Methylomagnum ishizawai: one gene and its partners. The protein of the gene in region 2 interacts with the protein of the main gene of each other region in a pairwise test. Links are inferred from orthologs where the notes say so. Each region holds a gene or a part of one and is shown on either strand. Other genes may lie near its edges. The genes, in order: nth, aceE and K5658_RS21080.

Region 1 (6,628 bases), 470 kb from region 2 along the record:
ATGTGGTGAAGGCTTCGATCACGGGTTCGATCCTGGTGGAACTGTTGTTCGGGCTGGGGCTGGCCATGATGCTGGGCGGGCTGAAACACGGCACCCAGCGCTTCGACGAGGAGGCCATCCAGATCAACGCCGGCTTGCTGACCCTGTGCAGCTTCGGTCTGGTGATTCCCGCCGTGTTCCATTTGTCCTCGCCCAAGGCCGAGGAGGAATTGAGCTGGGAGATTTCCTCCATCCTGTTGCTGATCTACGCCGTCAACCTGGGGGCGACCCTGCTGTTCAAGAAGAAGGACGAGGAACCGGCCGGCGCGGTGGCCCAGACCGTGCCGGAGGAAAACGGCGAAGCCGCGCCGGAATGGTCGCAGGGCAAGGCCACCGCCATCCTGGTCGCCGCCACCCTGGTCCTGGCGGTGATGAGCGAGGTGGTGACCGACGCCCTGGAACCCACCAGCAAGCAACTCGGGCTGTCCGATGTGTTCAGCGGCATCATCCTGCTGGCCGGGGCGGGCGGCATCGGCGAGATCATCAGCGCCACCCGCTTCGCCCGCAGCAACAAGATGGACCTCGCCATCGAGGCTTCGGTGGGTTCGAGCATCCAGATGATCCTGCTGGCGGTGCCGTTGTTGGTGTTCGCCGCGCCCTTGCTGGGGACGGAGATGAACCTGTTGTTCACGCCGTTCGAGATCGTTTCCATCGTGCTGACCACGGTGGTGATCCGCAATATCGTCACCGACGGACGCTCGACCTGGATGGAAGGGCTGATGTTGCTGGCGGTCTATATCATGCTGGGCATCGGGTTTTATTATTTGCCCGCCGATGCCAGCGCCGGCGGTTTGGGCTGATCCACGGCACGGACCCGCTGCCCACACACAAAAAAGCCGGACGGAAATCCCCGCCCGGCTTTTTCTTGGCCCAGGTTCCGGGGCCGGACTCAGGAGCCGCCGGTTTCCGCCGGACAAGCCGCGCCTTCCGCCGGTTCCGCTTCCACCGGGACCAATTCATAGCGGGCGTAATACTGCAACAACGCTTCCTTCTCCCCGCTCTCGGCGAAACCCTGGTGATGCTGGGGTTCCGCATAGTCCTTGCGCAGCTTCTGGCGGATCGGGCACCACATCTTCTCGGTTTCCGCCGCGATCTTCTGGGCGTAGCGCAGGACGCCGTTGGCGTAGCTGCAATAGTGGCAATTGAACCGGTCCATGAAGTTCAGCGATTCATAGCCCTTGCGCGGGATACTGACGAACCGCCGGCGCTCCACCTGGGTCAGCCCGTAAATGGGGAAACACAGGTATTGGTATAGGCTCACCACGGCATCGAGCAGGGCGATGGGCACGATCAAGGCGTAGATGAACGCCATGGTCATGACCAGCTTCAATAGGCCGAGGATGGGGAAGCCGGGGTTTTTGCGCGGGTCGAGCCGGTAGCTTTGGTATTCTCCGATCATGGTTTTACTTCTTCTCAAGGTTGGGGGGTGGGGACGAACTCGGCTTCCGTGCCCAGCCGCTTGAGCGATTCGGTGGAATCGAGCAGGCAGCGCAACGGGGTTTCCTCGTTGTAGATGATGCCGTGGCGCTCGCAGAAGCCGCGGGTGATGGCCGCCACCTCCGGCAGCTTGTGCCAGGAAATGCCCGGCCACAGGTGATGCTCGGTCTGGTAGGCCAGAAGACCCCAGAACCAGCGCCCGAACGGCCCGGAGACATTGCGCGAGGTATAGGTTTGCAGGGTCAGCCGGTCCACCGGGAACTCGCCCGACACGGTGGGGAGGCCGACATGGTTCAGCGCGAACACGATGCCGATGACGAAGCCCGCCGCGAGATATTTGTAGAGCAGCAGCAACAGGCCGATCCACACCGGCTGGGCCAGGAACAGGGTGAAATTATTGGCGAGATAGCCCAGCGCCAGCAGGCCCAGCACCAGCGCCCGGTTGCTTTGCACCTGGAACGGACGGCCCTTGAATTCCCGCTTGAGCAGGAACACCACGCTTTCGTAGGCCAGGCCGAACACCAGCAGCGACAAGGCCATCCAGTACAGGATGTGCTGGCTCTTGGCGATGCCGCGCTGTAGGGGGGTGTCGGCCACCCGTTTCTGCTGTTCGCCCAGGATGAAGGGCGGGGTTTCGATGTCGGGGTCGCCGTCGCCGTCGCGGGCGACATTGGTGAGGCGGTGGTGCAGGGTGTGTTTGCGGTCCCAGAATTCCTGGCTCAAACCCAGCAGGAAGGCCCACACGAATTCGCCCAGATAGCGCTTGTAGCGGGCGTCGTTGGAGACCGCGCCATGGGCGAGGTCGTGGGCGATGAAGCCCAGCCGCAGCATGTACACGGCGTCGATGCTGACCCAGAGCAGGCAGAGCCAGGGATTGGGCGTCACCGCCAGCAGGCAGAGCATGGCGACATGGACGGTGACATACCAGGCCAGGCGCCGCAGATAAAACATCGGCTGGCGGGAAAAGCTGTCGATGGGTTTCAGGAGTTCGGTGAGTTCGAGGAACAGGGGCGTGCGGTCGGTTCTGAGATACTCCTCGCTGGCGGGGTGGATCATAGCGTCTCCTCGGGGTTTGTTTTTTTATCTAGGTCTGTTAGGGCGGGCCGTCCGGTATTTTATCGGGGTGTCGGGCCGGTTTTGAACACGGCTATTCGTCGGGGCATCGCGCCGGGGCGTCCGGGGCGGCATTCCCACAGAGGACGTGGGCACGGATGGGGCGGGGTGTTGGGTGCCCTAATCCGGGGCGGCGGGGGTTTTATCGGGGTATTCGCACAGGTCGGCGATGGGGCATCGCGGGCATTTCGGCTTGCGGGCCACGCAGGTATAGCGCCCGTGCAGGATCAAAAGATGGTGGGCGTCCTTGAGGAAGGCCGTGGGCGTGGTTTGTTCCAAACCGCGCTCCACTAGCAGGACGTTCTTGCCGGGGGCCAGCCCGGTGCGGTTGGCGACCCGGAAGATATGGGTATCGACCGCGATGGTATGGGCACCGAAGGCGGTGTTGAGGATCACATTGGCGGTCTTGCGTCCCACGCCGGGGAGGGCTTCCAGCGCTTCGCGGGTGCGCGGCACCGCGCCGCCGTGCTGTTCCAGCAGGAGGCGGCAGAGGGCGATGATATTCCTGCCCTTGCTGTTGTAAAGGCCGATGGTCTTGATGTATTCGCGCAGACCTTCTTCCCCCAATGCCAGGATGGCCGCGGGCGTATTGGCGACCGGGAACAACTGGGCCGTGGCCTTGTTGACGCCTTTGTCGGTGGCCTGGGCCGACAGCACCACCGCGATCAATAGCTCGAACGGCGTGGAATATCGCAGTTCCGTGGTGGGTTCGGGGATGGCGGCGGCGAGGCGCTGGAAGATTTCTAGGCGTTGTTCGGCGTTCATGCTTCGTCGGGGCGGGGGCGGGTGATTTGGAATTGCGGGCCGGTTTGGGCGGCGGTTTGGCGGCGGCGGGCGCGGGCATCCACTAGGTTTTTCACGGCGACCAACAGTCCTAAACCGATGAACGCGCCGGGCGGCAGCACCGCCAACAGGCAACCGCCGTAATCCTCGAACACCGGCACGGTCCAGTCCCGCGCCGCGTCCCCGAACAGCAGATCGGCCCGGTTCAGCAAGCGGCCCGTGCCGACGACTTCCCGCACCGCCCCGAGCGCCACCAGGGCCAAGGTGAAACCCAGCCCCATCGCCAAGCCGTCCAGCAGGGCGCGGTCCACCGGCTGCTTGGAGGCGTAGGCTTCGGCCCGGCCTATGATCGCGCAATTGGTGACGATCAGCGGGATGAAGATGCCGAGGATTTGGTGTAGTCCGTGGAAATAGGCGTTCATCGCCAAATCGATGGCGGTGACGATGGACGCGATGATGAGGACGAACAGCGGCAGGCGGATTTCGCGGGCGATGAACCGGCGCAGCAGCGAAATCGCGGTATTGGACAGGACCAGGGCGGCGGTGGTGGCAAGTCCCAGCCCCAGGCTGTTGACCACGGAATTGCTCACCGCCAGCAAGGGGCATAGGCCGAGCAGGGCGACCAGGGCTGGGTTGTTGCGCCACAGGCCGTGCTGGAGGATGTCGCGGTAGGTGTGCCAGCGGTTCATGTCATTCTCCCTGGGTTTCCGCGAATAGCCGCGCCCGGTTCCGCCCGAAGAATACCAAGCTCCGCCGCACCGCGCCCACCACGGCCCGTGGCGTGATCGTGGCTCCGGTGAATTGGTCGAAATCGCCGCCGTCGCGTTTCACCCGCCAGCGGGGTTCCGGCGGGTCGCTCAGCGAGCGGCCCGCGAAGCCGAGTATCCAATCGGATTTGTCGGCGTCGATGGGATCGCCCAAACCGGGCGTTTCCCGGTGGGCGACGACCCGCACCCCCGCCAGCACGCCATCGGCCCCGATCGCCACCAGCAGCTTGATCGCGCCGTTATAGCCATCCGGTGCCGTGGGCGACAACACCGCCGCCACCGGCTGGCCGTGCTTGCGGGCGCGGTAGACGGTCACGGCTTGCCGGGGGTCCAGCGCCGCATCCTCGACGCTCAGGCTGTCGGCCAGGATATCGTTGTCGAAACTGGCGGGCGGCACCAGGATTTCCAGGGCTTGCAACAAGGCGGCGCGTTCGTTGGCGGCGATGCGGGCCTGGGTGTGGTCGTGGACCCAGGCCACGAGGCCCAGCCCGGACAATGAGAACACCCCGAGCCAGGCGGCGGCGAGGACCGGCTTCGGGAGGTTCATGTGCCGTAGACCCTGGGGCGGGTGTAGTGGTCGAGGGTGGGCGCGGCGAGGTTCATCAACAGGACCGCGAAGGCCACGCCGTCGGGATAGCCGCCATAGGCGCGGATCGCGAACACCAGCGCCCCGCACCCGGCTCCGTGGATCCAGCGGCCTTTGGGCGTGGTGGCGGCGGTCACGGGGTCGGTGGCGATGAAGAAGGCGCCGAGCATGGTCGCCCCGCCGAATAGATGGAACAGCGGCGTCGGCGGGTGGGCGGCATCCCACAGGAACGCCATCAAGGCGCAAGCGGACAAGGCACCCAGGAAACCCACGGGAATCCGCCAATCGATCAGTTTCCTCCCCAGTAGCCACAACCCACCCAGCAGGAAGCCGGAATTGACCCAGGCCCAGCCCGCGCCCACGCTTGGAATGGCGGCGGAGGCCGACGGGTTTTTCAGGCTATCGAGCGGGGTCGCCAGGGTCAGGGCGTCGAAGCCCAAGCCTTCCGGCAATTCCCGCTGGAAGATGGCGTTCCAGGTCTCGGCGAAACCGAGCGGCGCGGCGCTCAAATCCAAGGGCGCTAGCCACGCCGTCATCGGCTTGGGGAACGAGACCAACAGCACCGCGTAGCCCACCATGGCCGGATTGAACGGGTTGTGGCCCAGGCCGCCGTAAAGCTGCTTACCGACCAGGATGGCGAACACCGCCCCGAACCCCGCCACCCACACCGGCGCGAGCGGCGGCAGGGATACCGCCAGCAAAACCGCCGTCAGCGCCGCGCTACCGTCCCATAGCGTCGCGGCGCTGGGCCGTCCGCGTAGGCGCAGGGCGGCGGCTTCGGCCAGGAGCGCGGCGACCAGGGCGACGAGGCACTGGATCAACACGCCGGGGCCGAATTGGACGACCAGCGCGGCCAATCCCGGCACCAAGGCCAGCGACACCTCGGCCATGATGCGGGGGGTATGGCGGGCCGGGGCGAGATATGGCGATGGGGGGGTGGCGAAACGCATGGGGCGGTGCTTAGGGTTCGGAGGCTTCGGAATCGGCGGGATGGGGTTCTGGCGACGGCGTTGGTGCTTTGGTGGCCCGCTTCTGCTTGGCCCGCGCCAAAGCTTCCTTGACCGCCGCCGCCTTGTCCAGATTGGCCTTGCGGCGCTGGGCCGCCGCCGCCCGTTCCCGCTGCTCTTCCGCCTTGCGGGCCGCGCGGGCTTCGTGGCGCTGGCGGGCGTGGTCGGCGTGTTCGCGCTCGCGTTGCTTGGCGGCGGCTAGTCCCTTGGCGGCGCGGAAATGCTGGACCAGCGGAATCCGGCTGGGACAGGCCACATCGCAGCAACCGCATTCGATGCAGGCGGACAATTGGTGGTCGGCGGCGCGTTCGAGTTGCCCGGAGCGGCTGTACCAATACAACTGCTGCGGCAGCAGGTGGATCGGGCAGACCTCGGCGCAGGCACCGCAGCGGATGCAGGGCAGGGCGCGGGTTTCGGCCAGGAATTCGCCCCGGCCCGCGATCAGGAGGCAATTGGCCGCTTTGACGAGGGGGAGGTCGTCGCGGGGCAGGGCGTGGCCCATCATCGGCCCGCCCAGGATCAAACGCTCGGCGGCTTCGGTATAACCACCGGCTTGTCCGATCAAATCGGCGATGGGCGTGCCGATCCGCGCCAGGAAATTCCGGGGTTCCCGGACGCCCCGCCCGGTCACGGTGACGATGCGCTCGATCAAGGGTTGGCCGTGTACGACGGCCCGGTATACGGCGGCGGCGGTGCCCACGTTCAGGCAGGCCACGCCGATGTCGGCGGGCAGGCCATGGTTTGGGACTTCCCGCCCGGTCAACACCTGGATCAATTGCTTCTCGCCGCCGGTGGGATAGAGCGTCGGCACCGGCACGATTTCGATATCCCCCGTGCCCCCGGCCTGGGCCGAGCGGAGGGCGGCGAGGGCTTCGGTCCGCTCGTTCTCGACCGCC
Region 2 (6,963 bases):
ACAGCAACGCCGATATGGAAGTATCGCTTCAGGATCAGGGACTGGCCGTCGGCGGCGAGCGAGGCGTTGAAGCTGGGGAAAGCCTTGAGCGAGGCCACCAGCGCCTTCAGCACGAAGGGCAGGAACGACAGCTTGAGGCCCTTCTTCTCGGCCTCGGCCTTGAGCGCCTTGCGGAAATCTTCGAGGTCGGTGATATCGGCCTCGTCGTGCTGGGTGATATGGGGAATGCCGATCCAATTGCGGTGCAGAAACGGACCGGACAGCTTTTGGATGCGGGTCAGGGCCAGGGTCTCGACCGGGCCGAATTTGCTGAAATCCACCTCGGGGATGGGCGGCAGGGCGAAAGCGCCGCCGGTGGCGGCGGGAGCCGTGGTGGCTTGTTCGGCCCGTTGCAGGCTGTCCTTGACGAAGCGCTGCACGTCCTCCTTGAGGATGCGGCCCTTGGGTCCGCTGCCCTGGATGCGTTCCAGGTTGGCCCCGAGTTCGCGGGCATAGCGGCGGATGGCGGGGCTGGCGTGGGGCGGGGTTTTGCGGTCGCCCGTGGTTTCCCCACCGGCAACCGCGACCGGCCTCACCCGCTCGGGGGCTTCCTGGGCGGCGGAGGCTTTGATCTCGGCGGCGGCGGTTTCGACCGCCACGGGGACCGCTTGCGCAGCCGGTGCCGACACCGCGCCCTGGATTTCCAGCACCAGGATGGCTGTGCCCTTGTTGACCCGGTCGCCGGCCTTGACCTTCAGGACCTTGACCAACCCGGCGTAGGGCGAAGGCACTTCCATCGCCGCCTTGTCGCTTTCCAGGGTGATGAGGGAAGCCTCGGCCTCGATCACATCGCCCGGCTTGACCAGGACTTCGATGATCTCGATGTCCTTGAAGTCGCCGATATCGGGGACGACGACCTCTTGCTCGACCGGCCCCGCCGATGCGGTGGGCGCGGGCGGCGGCGGAGCCACGGGCGCGGCGGCGGGGGCCGGGGTTTCCGGGACGGTAGCCACCGGGGGCGCGGGCGGCGGAGCCGGTCGGGGCTGCGCGGGCGCGCCCGCCTCCGCGACTTCCAGCGTCAAGATGGGCGAACCCTTGTTGACTTTATCCCCTGGTTTCACCTTCAAGGACTTGACCACGCCCCCCAAGGGCGAAGGCACTTCCATCGCCGCCTTGTCGCTCTCCAGGGTGATCAGCGAATCCTCGGGCTGGATGACATCGCCCGGTTTGACCAAGACTTCGATAATTTCGATATTCTTGAAATCGCCGATATCGGGGACGACGACCTCTTGCTCAGCTACTGCCATGAATGGTTTCCTTTATACCGTGACCGGATTGGGCTTTTCGGGATCGATACCGTATTTGGCGATGGCTTCCGCGACCTTGGCGGCGGGCACTCCACCCGCGTCGGCCAGGGATTTGAGCGCGGCCACGGCGATGTAATAGCGGTCCACCTCGAAGAACCTCCGCAGTTCCGAGCGGCGGTCGCTACGGCCAAAGCCATCCGTGCCCAGCACCGCATAGGAGCGCGGCACATATTGGCGGATTTGGTCGGCCACGATCTTCATGTAATCGGACGCCGCCACCACCGGGCCGGGCACCTCCCGCAAACATTCCTCGACATAGCTGAGCTTGCGCGGCTGTTCGGGATGCAGCAGGTTCCAGCGGTCCTTGTCCAGCCCGTCGCGGCGCAGTTCGCTGAAACTGGTCACGCTCCACACGGTGGATTCGATGCCGAAATCGGCCTTGAGCAAATCGGCGGCGAAAATCGCTTCCCGCAGGATGGTGCCGCTGCCCAGCAATTGCACCTTGGCGGCTTGGCCCGCATCGCGCAGCTTGTACATGCCCTTGACGATGCCCTCGCGCACAGCTTCCGGCATGTGCGGATGGGCGTAGTTCTCGTTCATCACGGTGATGTAATAGAAAACCTGCTCACCCTCCTGGTACATGCGCTTGAGGCCGTCCTGGACGATGACCGCCAATTCATAGGCGAAGCAAGGATCGTAGCCCACGCAATTGGGAATCGCCGCCATCGCCAGCTGGGTATGGCCGTCCTGGTGCTGCAAGCCCTCGCCCGCCAAGGTGGTGCGCCCCGCCGTGCCGCCCAGGAGGAACCCCTTGGTCCGCATATCGCCCGCCGCCCACATCAAATCCCCCACCCGCTGGAAGCCGAACATGGAGTAATAGATGTAGAACGGGATCATCTGCACGTTGTGGTTGCTGTAGGCCGTGCCCGCCGCGATCCACGAACACATGGAACCGGCCTCGTTGATGCCCTCTTCCAGGATTTGCCCGGTCTTATCCTCGCGGTAGTACATGACGCTGCCGGAATCTTCCGGTTCGTACAACTGGCCGGTGGAGGAGTAAATCCGGTATTGGCGGAACAGGCTGTCCATGCCGAAGGTGCGGGCCTCGTCCGGGACGATGGGCACGACATAGCGGCCCACCTTGTTATCCCGCAACAGCAGGGTGAGTATCCGCACGAAAGCCATGGTGGTGGACATATCGCGGTCTTCGCTGCTTTTCAGCAAAGGCTCGAACACTTCCAAATCGGGCACCTGGATATGCGGGGCGTCCAAACGGCGCTGGGGCAGGAAACCCCCCAGCGCGGCGCGGCGTTCCTTGACATAGCGGATTTCGGGGCTGTCTTCCGGTGGGCGGTAGTAAGGCACCTCGCCCAAGCGGTCGTCGTGGACCGGGATATTGAAACGGTCGCGGAACGCCTTGATCGAGGCGTCGTCCATCTTCTTCTGTTGGTGGGTGGTCATGCGGCCTTCGCCGACCGGGCCCATGCCATAGCCCTTCACGGTCTTGGCCAGGATCACCGTCGGCTGGCCGGTATGGCGCATCGCGGCATCGTAGGCGGCATAGACCTTGAGGAAATCATGCCCGCCCCGGTTCAAGCGCCAAATGTCGTCGTCCGACATATTGGCGACCATGGCCGCCAGTTCCGGGTATTTGCCGAAGAAATGCTGGCGGACATAGGCCCCGTTCTTGGCCTTGTAGGCTTGGTATTCGCCGTCCACCGCCTCTTCCATGCGCTTTTTGAGGAAACCCTTGGTATCCCGCGCCAGCAAGGAATCCCAGCGCGAACCCCAGATGACCTTGATGACATTCCAGCCCGCGCCGCGGAACTCGGCTTCGAGTTCCTGGATGATCTTGCCATCGCCGCGCACCGGGCCATCCAGGCGTTGCAGGTTGCAATTGACCACGAAAATCAGATTGTCGAGCTTCTCGCGGCCCGCGAGGCCGATGGCCCCCATGGATTCCGGTTCGTCCATCTCGCCATCGCCGCAGAAGGCCCAGACCTTCCGGCCCTGGGTGGCGACGATGCCGCGGCCTTCCAGATATTTCATGAAGCGGGCCTGATAGATCGACATGATCGGCCCGAGTCCCATGGACACGGTGGGGAACTGCCAGAAATCCGGCATCAACCAAGGATGCGGATAGGAAGACAGGCCCTGGCCCTTGCCTTCGATCTCGGCGCGGAAATGGTCGAGTTGTGTTTCGCTCAAGCGCCCTTCGATGAAGGCGCGGGCGTAGATGCCGGGCGCGGCATGGCCCTGGAAATAGACCAAATCGCCGCCGAAATCCTTGGCCGGGGCGCGGAAGCAATGGTTGAAGCCCACGTCGTACAACATGGCCGAGGAGGCGAAACTGGCGATGTGGCCGCCATATTCGCTGGATTTGCGGTTGGCCCGCACCACCATCGCCATGGCGTTCCAACGGATATAGGCGCGGATGCGGTCCTCGATGGCCGGATCGCCCGGCGGCTGCGGCTCCAAATGCGGCGGGATGGTGTTGATATAGGCGGTGTTGGCCTTGTACGGCAGGTTGGCCCCGGCCCGCCGGGCCTGGTCCACCAAGCTTTCGATGAGGAAATGCGCCCGCTCGATGCCCTCGGCTTCGATGACCGCCTCCAGGGCTTCCAGCCATTCGCGGGTTTCGGCGGGATCGGTGTCGCCGGAAGCAGTGGTCGGGGAAGGTTGGGCGGGATTAACGGCTGCCATAGCGATAGAGTCCTTATGACTGGAACTGGGATGGGTGTCGTCCGGCTGGAAGCGGGGATTATAGACAAAGGGTTCCGCAATGATCCATCGATTTCCACCCCGCCGCCCCCACCGATCCGGCTCCGGTCCCCAAGGCGACCCCCTCCCTCCGGGCGCGGCTACCGTCCAAACTGACAATTTCCGCCGCTAATCTGAAAAACAGGTCCCATCCGTCTCATTTCCGTCATGGGTAACTTACACTCGTAGCCATCCCCAAAAACAAGTCCCTGTTATGCAAGGCATTAAGCTTGCTGGCGCACGGCTTGCTTGTAACACCCAGTCCGATGCTGCACGATAGGCTCCTCTCCCAGTCCTTGATTCCCGAAAAAGCCAAACATCCCCATTCAACCCGGACCCCACCATGTTGAGCAAAATCTTCACCCAAAAAGACCGGCGCGGCGCACCGCGCTCCGAAGCCTCCTTATCCGCCTACCTCATCACCCCCTCGGGCAACCAACTCCGGGGCGTGGCGAAGAACCTGAGCCGGTCCGGGGTATTCGTCGAAACCCAGACCCCGGAGGAATGGCTGGTGGGCGAAACCGCCCGGCTGGTATTCGCCCTCAGGAAAGGCAATGTCATCCGGCTGGTCCGCCACTCGGTCCTGGTCGTGCGGGAAGCGCGGCATGGGCTGGGCGTGGCGTTCTGGCGCCTGCCCGTCATGCGGCGGCAACGGGCCTAGGGCTGGCTGTAGGCTGTAGGCTGTAGGCTGTAGGGACGAGTTTATCCGCCTCTTTTCGTTCGGCGAATGGATTCGCCCGATATCAAAAGGCGGATACTCACGGTCTACGGCCTCTGAAGGCTACGGCCCACAGCCTCCCGATCCACCCGTGCCGCAAATACCGTCCCAAAAACCCCAGCACCAAGCCCAGCGCCGCCGCGTGCAACGATAGATAGCCCGTCCACACCCGCCGCCACTGGGCCTGTACCGCCTCCGCCCCTTCCCGCCGCCGGACCTCGTCCAGGAACAGGATCACCGCTTCCCGCGCCCGCGCCGCGTGGCCGGTGCCGAGGTTGTCGATGCTCAAATGGAGTTGGAGGATGGCCGGGTCGATGCCGTGATGGCGCAAAATATCCACCCCCCGCAGATAGCCCGCGCCCAGGCCGCTCAGCTCGATAGCGAGATTAAGGCCCAATAATTCCGGAAAATAGCGCTCCGTCCTCAGCCCCATCGCCAGGAGATAAGCCGGGATATCGAAAGCGACGTCCAAAAATAAGGGGCTGCGGGCGAACGCCTCGCCCTCGAAGGGCGGCAACTCGAACCCCAGGCTGTCCAGCAAGCGCCGGTAGACATTGGGATGGTTCCATTCGGTCCGCCCCGCGCCCAACTCATCGGCATAGGTCTTGAGCAAATGCCGCCCGGTTTCCCCCAGGCATCCGGCGGCGCTGCCCACGCCCGCCAGCCAAGCGCCATCGACCAGGATGGCCGGGGCCAGCTGCAAAGCCGCCCATTCGCAATCTTCCCGGCCGGGCCGGGGCGGACCGGACAAAGGCCGGTAGCGCCCGACCTCGTGCCGGTGTATGGCCTCGATCCGGGCGTGGAAGCCGTCCGGGGTATAGGGAAAACCACGGCGGTGGCCGCGTTGCAGCGGGGCGCACCCGCGGGCGCGGCGGAGGATGCCCAGGATCAAGGCATCGGCTTCCGGCGGACAATCGGCGGGGGATTCGGTGGCGAGCAACCGGGTGAACAAGTCGCGGGGATCGATCTTGCGCGGCGGACTTGGCGCGGGGAGCGCGGCACCGACCCGCTCCGGTCCCGGCAACAGCGAGGAAGGCAAGGCCGGGGCGGTTGGGTCGGCGATCCACTCCAGGCAGGCCCGGCGCTCCTCCGTGCTGAACACCCCGAACATCGGCCCACCGAAATCCACGGCCCGGATCAAACGGCTGGCCTCGGGACAGGCCTGGTCCACCCAGGGCGAATCGCGCAAGGCCGCGAGCAAGGGACCGGGATCGTCCGCGCTTTCGGCCAGCCAGGCATCGAGGCTCCGGCCCCGCAGCGCGATCCGGCCATGGTAGCCGATAGCGTGCCGACACTTGGTCCGCAATAGGTCGGCCATGGCCTCCGCGGCGGTGGGCCGCCGGGCCAGGTCCGCGACCACCGCCCGCGCCAGTTCATCGAACAAGCGCCGATACCGGCACCAGCCCCGCCGGATGCGTCCGGCCTGTGCCTCCCGTTGCGGATAGGCCGCCAACGCGGCGAGCGCCAGGGCGCGGTCTGGCCCGCGCTGTCCGGTGGATTCCGCATCCCACCACGCAGGTTCGCGTTGGACATGGGCCAGGGTATAGCCGAGCAATTCCGGGAAAAAACGCCGGGGCCGGTGCATCAAGCCCAGGTGCGTGGCGGCGAAATCCAGCCCGGCCTCCGGCACGGCGGCGAAGAAGGCCGGGCTGTCCAAGGGCGGCAGGTGGATACCCGCTTCGACCAGCTTGGCCCCGAAGCGCAGCGGCGGCGAACGGGCCGGATCGTCCAAACCCACGAGGCGGCAATAGAGGTCGAACAAATGGCATTCGCTAGTCCGATGGGCCGTCGCGGGCTGGGCCACGCGGGCCAGCCAGACGCCTTCCAGCAAGGCGACGGGAGCCAGGGCGTGCAACACCCGCCGCCGGGTTGCCCCATCGTCCGGTCCGGGCCATCCCCCAGGATTCCAAGGCTCGCCGAACGGATAGCGGGCCTCGTCTTCCCCGGCCCCGGCCCAAGCCGCATCCAACAGCGCTTCGGCCTCGGCCACGGCGGCGGGCAAGGCCGGTCCCTTCAGTAGCGCATGGCACAAACGGCGCAAGTCGCTCATATCCGCATCCCCGGCTTCTTGAACAGCCAATCCCCCAGCGCCAAGGCATCCAGGCCCGAACCCAGGAACACCGCCATGGCATCCTCCACCCCATGCACGATAGGCTTGCCCATGACATTGAAACTGGTGTTGAGCAGGACCGGCACCCC
Region 3 (6,612 bases), on a different replicon or contig from region 2:
AACAGCAGCGGAAACGAGCCGGTGAAGGGGATGCCGAAGCCGAAGACGCCCGCCGCGGCCATGAACAGGCCCAGCAGCGTGCCGATGAGCAAGGCGGGGACGATCTTGGCCACGATGATTTCGGCGGGCGTGCAGGGCGACACCAACAACTGGTCGAAGGTGCCCAATTCGCGCTCGCGGGCGATGGACAGCGCCGTCACCAGCAAGGTCACGAACATCACCAGGACGCCGCCCAGGCTGGGCACGATGAACCAGCGGTAGATGAGGTTGGGATTGAAGCCATGGCGGACGGCCACATGGCCGGTGTCGAGGCTGGACCCGGCGTCCAGCCCGGTCACGATGGCGTTGAGGTAGCCGAGCAGGATTTGGGCGGCGTTGGCCCGGCGGCCATCGAGGATCACCTGGACCCGTGCCGGATGCCGCGCGGCGATGTTCCTGGAAAAGTCTTCCGGGATATCGAGGGCGGCGATGACTTCGCGCCGGTCGATCACATCCTGGATTTGGTCCAGGCCATGGACCGGGCGCACAGCGCGCACGAAGCCCGCTGCGCCCACCCGCGCCGTCAATTCATAGCCCCAGCGCCCGGCGTCGCGGTTGTGGATGGCGATATCGACGTGCTTGAGTTCCAGGGTGGCGGCGAACGAGAAGATCAGCAATTGAAACAGCGGCGGGATGGTCAACACGGCGCGGCTCTTGGGGTCGCGCAGCACGCTGAGCAATTCCTTGACGATTTGCGCCTGGAGGCGCGGCGATAACAGGGCCATGGCTCATACATCCAGGGATTTGCGGGTCTTCAGGCGGACCAGGGCGAACAAGGCCAGTCCGATGGCGAGCAGGGCCGCGATATTGGGCAGCAGCAAGGCCCATACATCCCCGGCCAGGAACACGGTCTGCAAGGACGACACGAAATAGCGGGCCGCGACGATATAGGTCAGGGCGCGGACCGGGGCGGGCATGGAATCGATCTCGAATAAAAATCCCGACAGCAGGAAGGCGGGCAGGAAGCCCGAGAACAAGGCCAACTGGGAGGCGATGAACTGGTTCCGCGCCAGGGTCGAAATCAGCAAGCCCTGGCCCAGCGCCGGGAACATGAAGGCCAGGGACAAGGCCAGCAAAGCCAGCCAGGAGCCGCGCAAGGGCACGCCGAACACCGTCACCGCCATCGCCGCTGACAGGAACGTGGCCCCGAGGCCCAGCGCCAGATAGGGCAACAGCTTCCCGGCGATGATCTCGCCCACCGAGGCCGGCGTGGACAGGATCGCCTCCATGGTGCCGCGTTCCCATTCCCGCGCCACCACCAGGGCGGTCAACAAGGTGCCGATGATGGTCATGACCACGGCGATGGCCCCCGGAACCAGGAAGCGGCGGCTCTCGATCTCCGGGTTGAACCAGAACCGGGGTTCCAGGTCGATGCCGCCGCCGGCCGGCCCGGTCCGCCGCGACGCCCGCCAAGCGTTCACCACGCCCTGGGCATAGCTGGCGACGAAACTGGCGGTATTGGGCTGCGAACCATCGGTCACCACCTGGACCCAAGGGCCGGGCGTCCCGCCTTGTAGCCTGCGCTCGAAATCCTGGGGGATCACCACGAAACCGCGCAGGCGTCCGCCCACGAGGTCTGCGGCCACCGCCCGCCGGTCCCGGGCCGGCACCGCCACGAAATAACGGGTCGAGGCGAACGCCGCCGCCAAGGATTGCGCCTCGCCGCCGTCGGATTCCAGGACCACGCCGATGGGCACGGTTTTAATATCCAGGGACACGGCGTAGGCGAACAGGAACAGCATCACGGCGGGCAACACGAAGGCGACCAGGATGACCGAAGGATCGCGCACGATTTGCAGCGCTTCCTTCCAGGCCAGCGCCCACACCCGGCGCGGGTCCGGTCCCGGCCACCGCTTCATGCCGCCCCCCGTGGGGTGTCCGCGGCGGCGTCCACGGCTTCGATCAGGTGGATGAACGCCTGCTCCATGGATGGCTGCTCCAGGCCGGGCCGGGCGGCTTGCCGTTCCAGCGCGGTGGGCGTGTCGAGCGCGATCACCTGGGCCTGGTACATCAGGGCCACCCGGTCGCAATATTCGGCCTCGTCCATGAAATGCGTGGTCACCAGCACGGTCACGCCCTTGCGCACCAAGCCGTTGATATGGGTCCAGAATTCGCGCCGGGTGATGGGATCGACGCCCGAGGTGGGTTCGTCCAAGAACAGCACCGGCGGTGCGTGCATCACCGCGCAGGCCAGGGCCAAGCGCTGCTTATAACCCAGCGGCAACTGGTCCGGGGAGGCTTTGAGGTAGCTTTCGAGGTGGAAGATTTCGATCATCTCCGCGACCCGGTCGCGTTTCGCCGCCCCGGCGAGGCCGTAGACGCCCGCCGAGAATTCCAGGTTCTGCCGCACCGACAACAGCCCGTACAGCGAGAATTTCTGGGCCATGTAGCCGAGGCGGCTCTTGGCCGCGCTGGTCGAGGTGCGGAGGTTCAAACCCGCCACCAGGGCTTCGCCGGAACTCGGCTTGAGCAAGCCGCACAGCATCTTGAAGGTGGTGGATTTGCCCGCGCCGTTGGGACCGAGCAAGCCGAAAATCTCGCCCTGGCGCACCTGGAAATCCACCCGGTCGGCGGCGAGGAACGCGCCGAAGCGGCGGGTGAGCGCCCGGCATTCCACCGCGAACCCGGATTCCAGCGCGACCGGACCGAAGCGTTCGGCCAGGGCCGAGGTGCCGCCCGGTCCGCCGCCCAGGAGATCGATGAAGCCGTCCTCGAACCGTGGGGCCACCGGGACCAGTTCGGCCTCCACCGCGTCCGCCAGGGTTTGGATTTCGGCGCGTCCCGCGTCCCGCCGCAACACCACCCGCACCGAATCGCCCTGGATCGTGCCATCGCAGACCGAGGCCAGGTCCAAGGCCCGCGCCAACACCAGGCGGCGGTCCTGCCGGGGCGCGGCGAGACAGAGGCTGCGCTCGGCCAGCCGGGCGGTCAAGGCGGCGGGTGGGCCGTCGAACTCGATCTTGCCCTCGTTGAGCAGGACGACGCTATCGCAGCGCTCGGCCTCGTCGAGATAGGCCGTGGCCCAGACCACCGCCACGCCTTCGGCGGTCAGGGCATGGACCATGCGCCATAGATCCTGGCGGCTGACCGGATCGACCCCGACCCCCGGTTCGTCCAACAGCAACAGCCGGGGGCTGGCGATCAAGGCGCAGGCCAAGCCCAGCTTTTGTTTCATGCCGCCCGACAAGCGCCCGGCCAGCCGTTCGGTGAACGGCGCGAGCCGCGTGAAGCCCAGCAGGCGGTCGAAATGTTCCCGGAGCGACCGCGCCTCCAGGCCGCGCAGCCGGGCGTAAAGCCGCAGGTTCTCCAGGACCGACAGGTCTTCGTAGAGGCCGAAGCGTTGGGGCATATAGCCGGTGAGTTCGGGGATGCGGGCCGCGTCCCGCGCCACGTCCAGGCCCAAGACCTTGAGGCTGCCACCGCTGGGCCGCATCAGGCCCGCCATGAGCCGCATCAGGGTGGTTTTGCCGGCCCCGTCCGGGCCGACCAAGCCGGTCAGGCGGCCGGGGTGGATTGCCAGGGTCAAGCCGCGCAAGGCTTCGGTCTTGCCGAAATACTTGGTCAAGCCGGTGCCGGCGACGGCGGGGGGCGGTGCCGTCTCCATTTCAACGGCCCGCCGCGCCGCCGCCGACCCGGACCGTCACCGGCATCCCCTGGCGCAAGCCCGGGTCGGCGTTGGCGACCACGATGCGCAGGCGGTAGACCAGATCGGTACGGAGTTCGGTGGTTTCCACCGATTTGGGCGTGAATTCGGCGCGGGGCGAAACGAAGCCGATCCGGCCCCGGTAGATTTTGCCCGAAGAATCCGATTGGAGGCTGACTTCCGCGCCGGGTACGACCCGTCCGAGATGGGGTTCGTCCACATAGGCGCGGACATAGACCGGATCGCGCAGGGACAGGGTATACACCGGGGCGCTGGCATTGACCATGCTCCCGGCCTCGCGGACGCGGGCGAGGACGATGGCCGGGGCGGGCGCGGTCAAACGGGTGTCGGCCAGGGCCGTCCTGGCCTGGGCCACCGCCGCTTCGGCCCCGGCCAGCTTGGCCTCGGCGATGGCGATATCCTCGCGGCGGTAGCCTTCCTTGCGCAGGGACCACACCGCCCGCGCCGCCGCCCACTGGGCGGCGGCCTGGTCCCGCGCCGAACGGGCCAGGTCGTAGCTATGCCGGGTGGTGGCCCCGGAACCGACCACCGCGCCCTGCCGCCCGAGTTCGCCCGCCGCGTATTCCAGCGCGGCCTCGGCTTGGCGGACGGCTTGTTCGGCCTCGGCGATTTCCTGCGGGCGGTAGCCCCGGCGCAGCTTTTCCAATTCGGCCCGTGCCTGCCGCTCCCCGGCCTCGGCGGCGGCGAGGGCGTCCCGGAACGGCTGGGCGTCGAGTTCGGCCAGCCCTTGGCCGGGTTCCACCGCGTCGCCCTCCTCGACGGCCAGGGTCGCCAGCCGTCCGGCTTGGCGGAAGGCCAGTTCCACTTCCCGGATATCGACGTTGCCGTAGAGGACGATGTCGTCCTTCCCCCGATCCTGGCGGCGGTCCAGCCAATCGCCACCGACGGCGATGGAAGTGGCCAAGCCCAAGGCTGTCCATATCAAGCTTTTGGCGTGTTTCATTCCCGGTCCGGCTCCCATGGTGATCGCCATCATTATGGCAGACCGGGCCGGTGCGGGAACGGAGGGTTACAGGATGGGTTTGGCCGGGAGGGATGCCGCCGGATTTCCGCTGGGGACGCGGTTCGGCGGCGTATGGATGGCCGGTCCCCGATGGCCGCGCTGGAAACCGCTATCAAACCCGCCGTTCAAACCGCCGGGTCATGCGGCATCCGGTTTCGTGGCCGAGAACCGTAGGCGCACATAGTCCGCCCACCAATCGCCGTTGGCGTCGCACAAGGGGCCGCGCAAGGCCTCGACCAGCCCGGCGATGAAATCCCGCCGCTCCGCCCGCGGCAAGGCGGCGGTGTAGGGTTGGGCGAACGTCTCCAACCAGCCGCCCACATCGCCCGGCAACAGGGTGGGGCGGGGAATCAGGTCGAGGCGTGCCACCTCGAAGCCGTGGGATTCCAGGCGCTTTTGGTATTCCTCCGGGCGGGGGAAATACCACGGGTTCGGGACCGCCATGCCCCGCGCGGCCAGGGCCGATCCGAGCGCCGCGACGATAACGGCCACGTTGCCATGGCCGCCGAATTCGCCGACGAAGCGCCCGCCCGGTTTCAAGGCGCGCCATACCCCGGCGATCACCCGCTCCGGCGCTTTCATCCAGTGCAATGCCGCGTTGGAGAAAACGGCGTCGAATTCATCGTCGAAGGCCAGGGATTGTCCATCCAACACCCGGGCGTCCAGCCCGAGGCCTTGGGCCGCCGCGATCATGTCCGCGCTCGCATCGACGCCGACGACCTCGCAGCCCCTATCCACCAGTTTGAGGGACAACGCGCCATCCCCGCAGCCGAGGTCGAGGATCCGCTCGCCCGGCCGGGGGTCCAGCCAATCCACCACGGGCATGCCGAGGTCGGAGACGAACCGGGCATGCTCGCGGTATTGCGCCGGGTTCCAGTGTTGGGTATTCGATGATGGCATAGGCAACTCCATGGAAGGTGGACGGGAACCGCCGATTTAAACGGCGGGGTATGGTGCCCCCGGATTGGCACGTTATTCCGCGCCGGTTGAGGCCGCCGACGATGGCCTTGGGCGGGGCGGTGACGGGGTTGGCGTCGAGGGGGCCGTTGCCTTCCCCGGTAAGCAGGTGGGTACTTCTGGACACGGGGATGACGGAGCCATGTTAGGCGATTCCAGCCCGCAGGCGCTTGCGTTCTTGCATGCAAAATGCGCTGGTTCGGCAATCAAATTGCGCCTATTTGGCACTAATCGGATTAATATTGCCGATTAAAATTGGAGGGAAAATCCATGGCACTCGACCGCTACGACCGCATGATCTTGGAAGCGCTGCAAGCCGACGGACGCATCAACAACCAGGACCTGGCCGAGCGCATCGGGCTGTCGCCTTCGCCTTGCCTGCGCCGGGTGCGGGCCTTGGAGGCGGACGGGCTGATCGTCGGCTACCGCGCCCACCTGGAGGCCAAGAAGCTGGGGCTGACGCTGATGGCCCTGATCGGCATTTCCATGGACCAGCACACCCCGGAGCGCTTCGCCAATTTCGAGGCCGGCATCGCCGATATCCCCGAGGTGCTGGAATGCCTGCTCATCGCCGGCCAGCAGGCCGACTACCAGCTGAAGGTGGTCGTCCGGGACATGGAGGCGTACCAGGAACTCCTCTTGAACCGGATCACCCGCATCGCCGGGGTGGCCGGGGTACATACCAGTTTCGTGCTGCGGCGGGTGGTCGACCGTACCGCCTTGCCGCTGCCGGGATGATATCCGGTCGGCGCGCGCCGACCCATGGATAGGTCCGGCTTTGTTCAAACCGGGAAAACCGCCAAACCGTGGAGATGGAACTTCCTCCGGGCGGACCCCGAGTTGCCCTGGGGAGCGGAATACGCCGGTTTATCGGGAATCGATTGAAGGAGGCAGGTAGGGCTCGCGGCTTTTCGATGTCCCGTGCCGCTCGGCGGGCATATATCCGATC

What was found.
Region 1: the proteins of aceE (region 2) and nth interact in binary tests that used the Escherichia coli proteins (3 or more experiments, as listed by UniProt). The link is inferred for Methylomagnum ishizawai from one-to-one orthologs.
Region 3: the proteins of aceE (region 2) and K5658_RS21080 interact in binary tests that used the Escherichia coli proteins (3 or more experiments, as listed by UniProt). The link is inferred for Methylomagnum ishizawai from one-to-one orthologs.

What each region holds. Positions count from the first base shown.
Region 1 is NZ_AP019783.1:1,506,260-1,512,887, forward strand. Bases 1,533-4,460 are described here. They hold nth (endonuclease III), read right to left. Parts: upstream 3,355-4,460; coding sequence 2,710-3,354; downstream 1,533-2,709. Other genes in these bases: K5658_RS06990 (fatty acid desaturase family protein), read right to left, coding at 1,533-2,532; K5658_RS07000 (electron transport complex subunit E), read right to left, coding at 3,351-4,061; rsxG (electron transport complex subunit RsxG), read right to left, coding at 4,063-4,460. Also shown: cax (calcium/proton exchanger), read left to right, coding at 1-839; K5658_RS06985 (hypothetical protein), read right to left, coding at 929-1,438; more of K5658_RS06990, read right to left, coding at 1,453-1,532; more of rsxG, read right to left, coding at 4,461-4,686; K5658_RS07010 (RnfABCDGE type electron transport complex subunit D), read right to left, coding at 4,683-5,675; electron transport complex subunit RsxC, read right to left, coding at 5,686-6,628. UniProt on the Escherichia coli protein: DNA repair enzyme that has both DNA N-glycosylase activity and AP-lyase activity. The DNA N-glycosylase activity releases various damaged pyrimidines from DNA by cleaving the N-glycosidic bond, leaving an AP (apurinic/apyrimidinic) site.
Region 2 is NZ_AP019783.1:1,976,073-1,983,035, reverse strand. The notes cover bases 1,099-4,361. They hold aceE (pyruvate dehydrogenase (acetyl-transferring), homodimeric type), read right to left. Parts: upstream 3,990-4,361; coding sequence 1,299-3,989; downstream 1,099-1,298. Other genes in these bases: aceF (dihydrolipoyllysine-residue acetyltransferase), read right to left, coding at 1,099-1,286. In the rest of the region: more of aceF, read right to left, coding at 1-1,098; K5658_RS09050 (PilZ domain-containing protein), read left to right, coding at 4,390-4,707; K5658_RS09045 (iron-containing redox enzyme family protein), read right to left, coding at 4,805-6,814; K5658_RS09040 (carbamoyltransferase family protein), read right to left, coding at 6,811-6,963. UniProt on the Escherichia coli protein: Component of the pyruvate dehydrogenase (PDH) complex, that catalyzes the overall conversion of pyruvate to acetyl-CoA and CO(2).
Region 3 is NZ_AP019784.1:75,697-82,308, reverse strand. The notes cover bases 1,270-4,181. They hold K5658_RS21080 (ATP-binding cassette domain-containing protein), read right to left. Parts: upstream 3,644-4,181; coding sequence 1,895-3,643; downstream 1,270-1,894. Other genes in these bases: hlyD (secretion protein HlyD), read right to left, coding at 3,645-4,181; K5658_RS21085 (ABC transporter permease), read right to left, coding at 1,270-1,898. Also shown: K5658_RS21090 (ABC transporter permease), read right to left, coding at 1-764; more of K5658_RS21085, read right to left, coding at 768-1,269; more of hlyD, read right to left, coding at 4,182-4,646; K5658_RS21070 (class I SAM-dependent methyltransferase), read right to left, coding at 4,845-5,606; K5658_RS21065 (Lrp/AsnC family transcriptional regulator), read left to right, coding at 5,934-6,401. UniProt on the Escherichia coli protein: Part of the ABC transporter complex YbhFSR that could be involved in efflux of cefoperazone. Probably responsible for energy coupling to the transport system.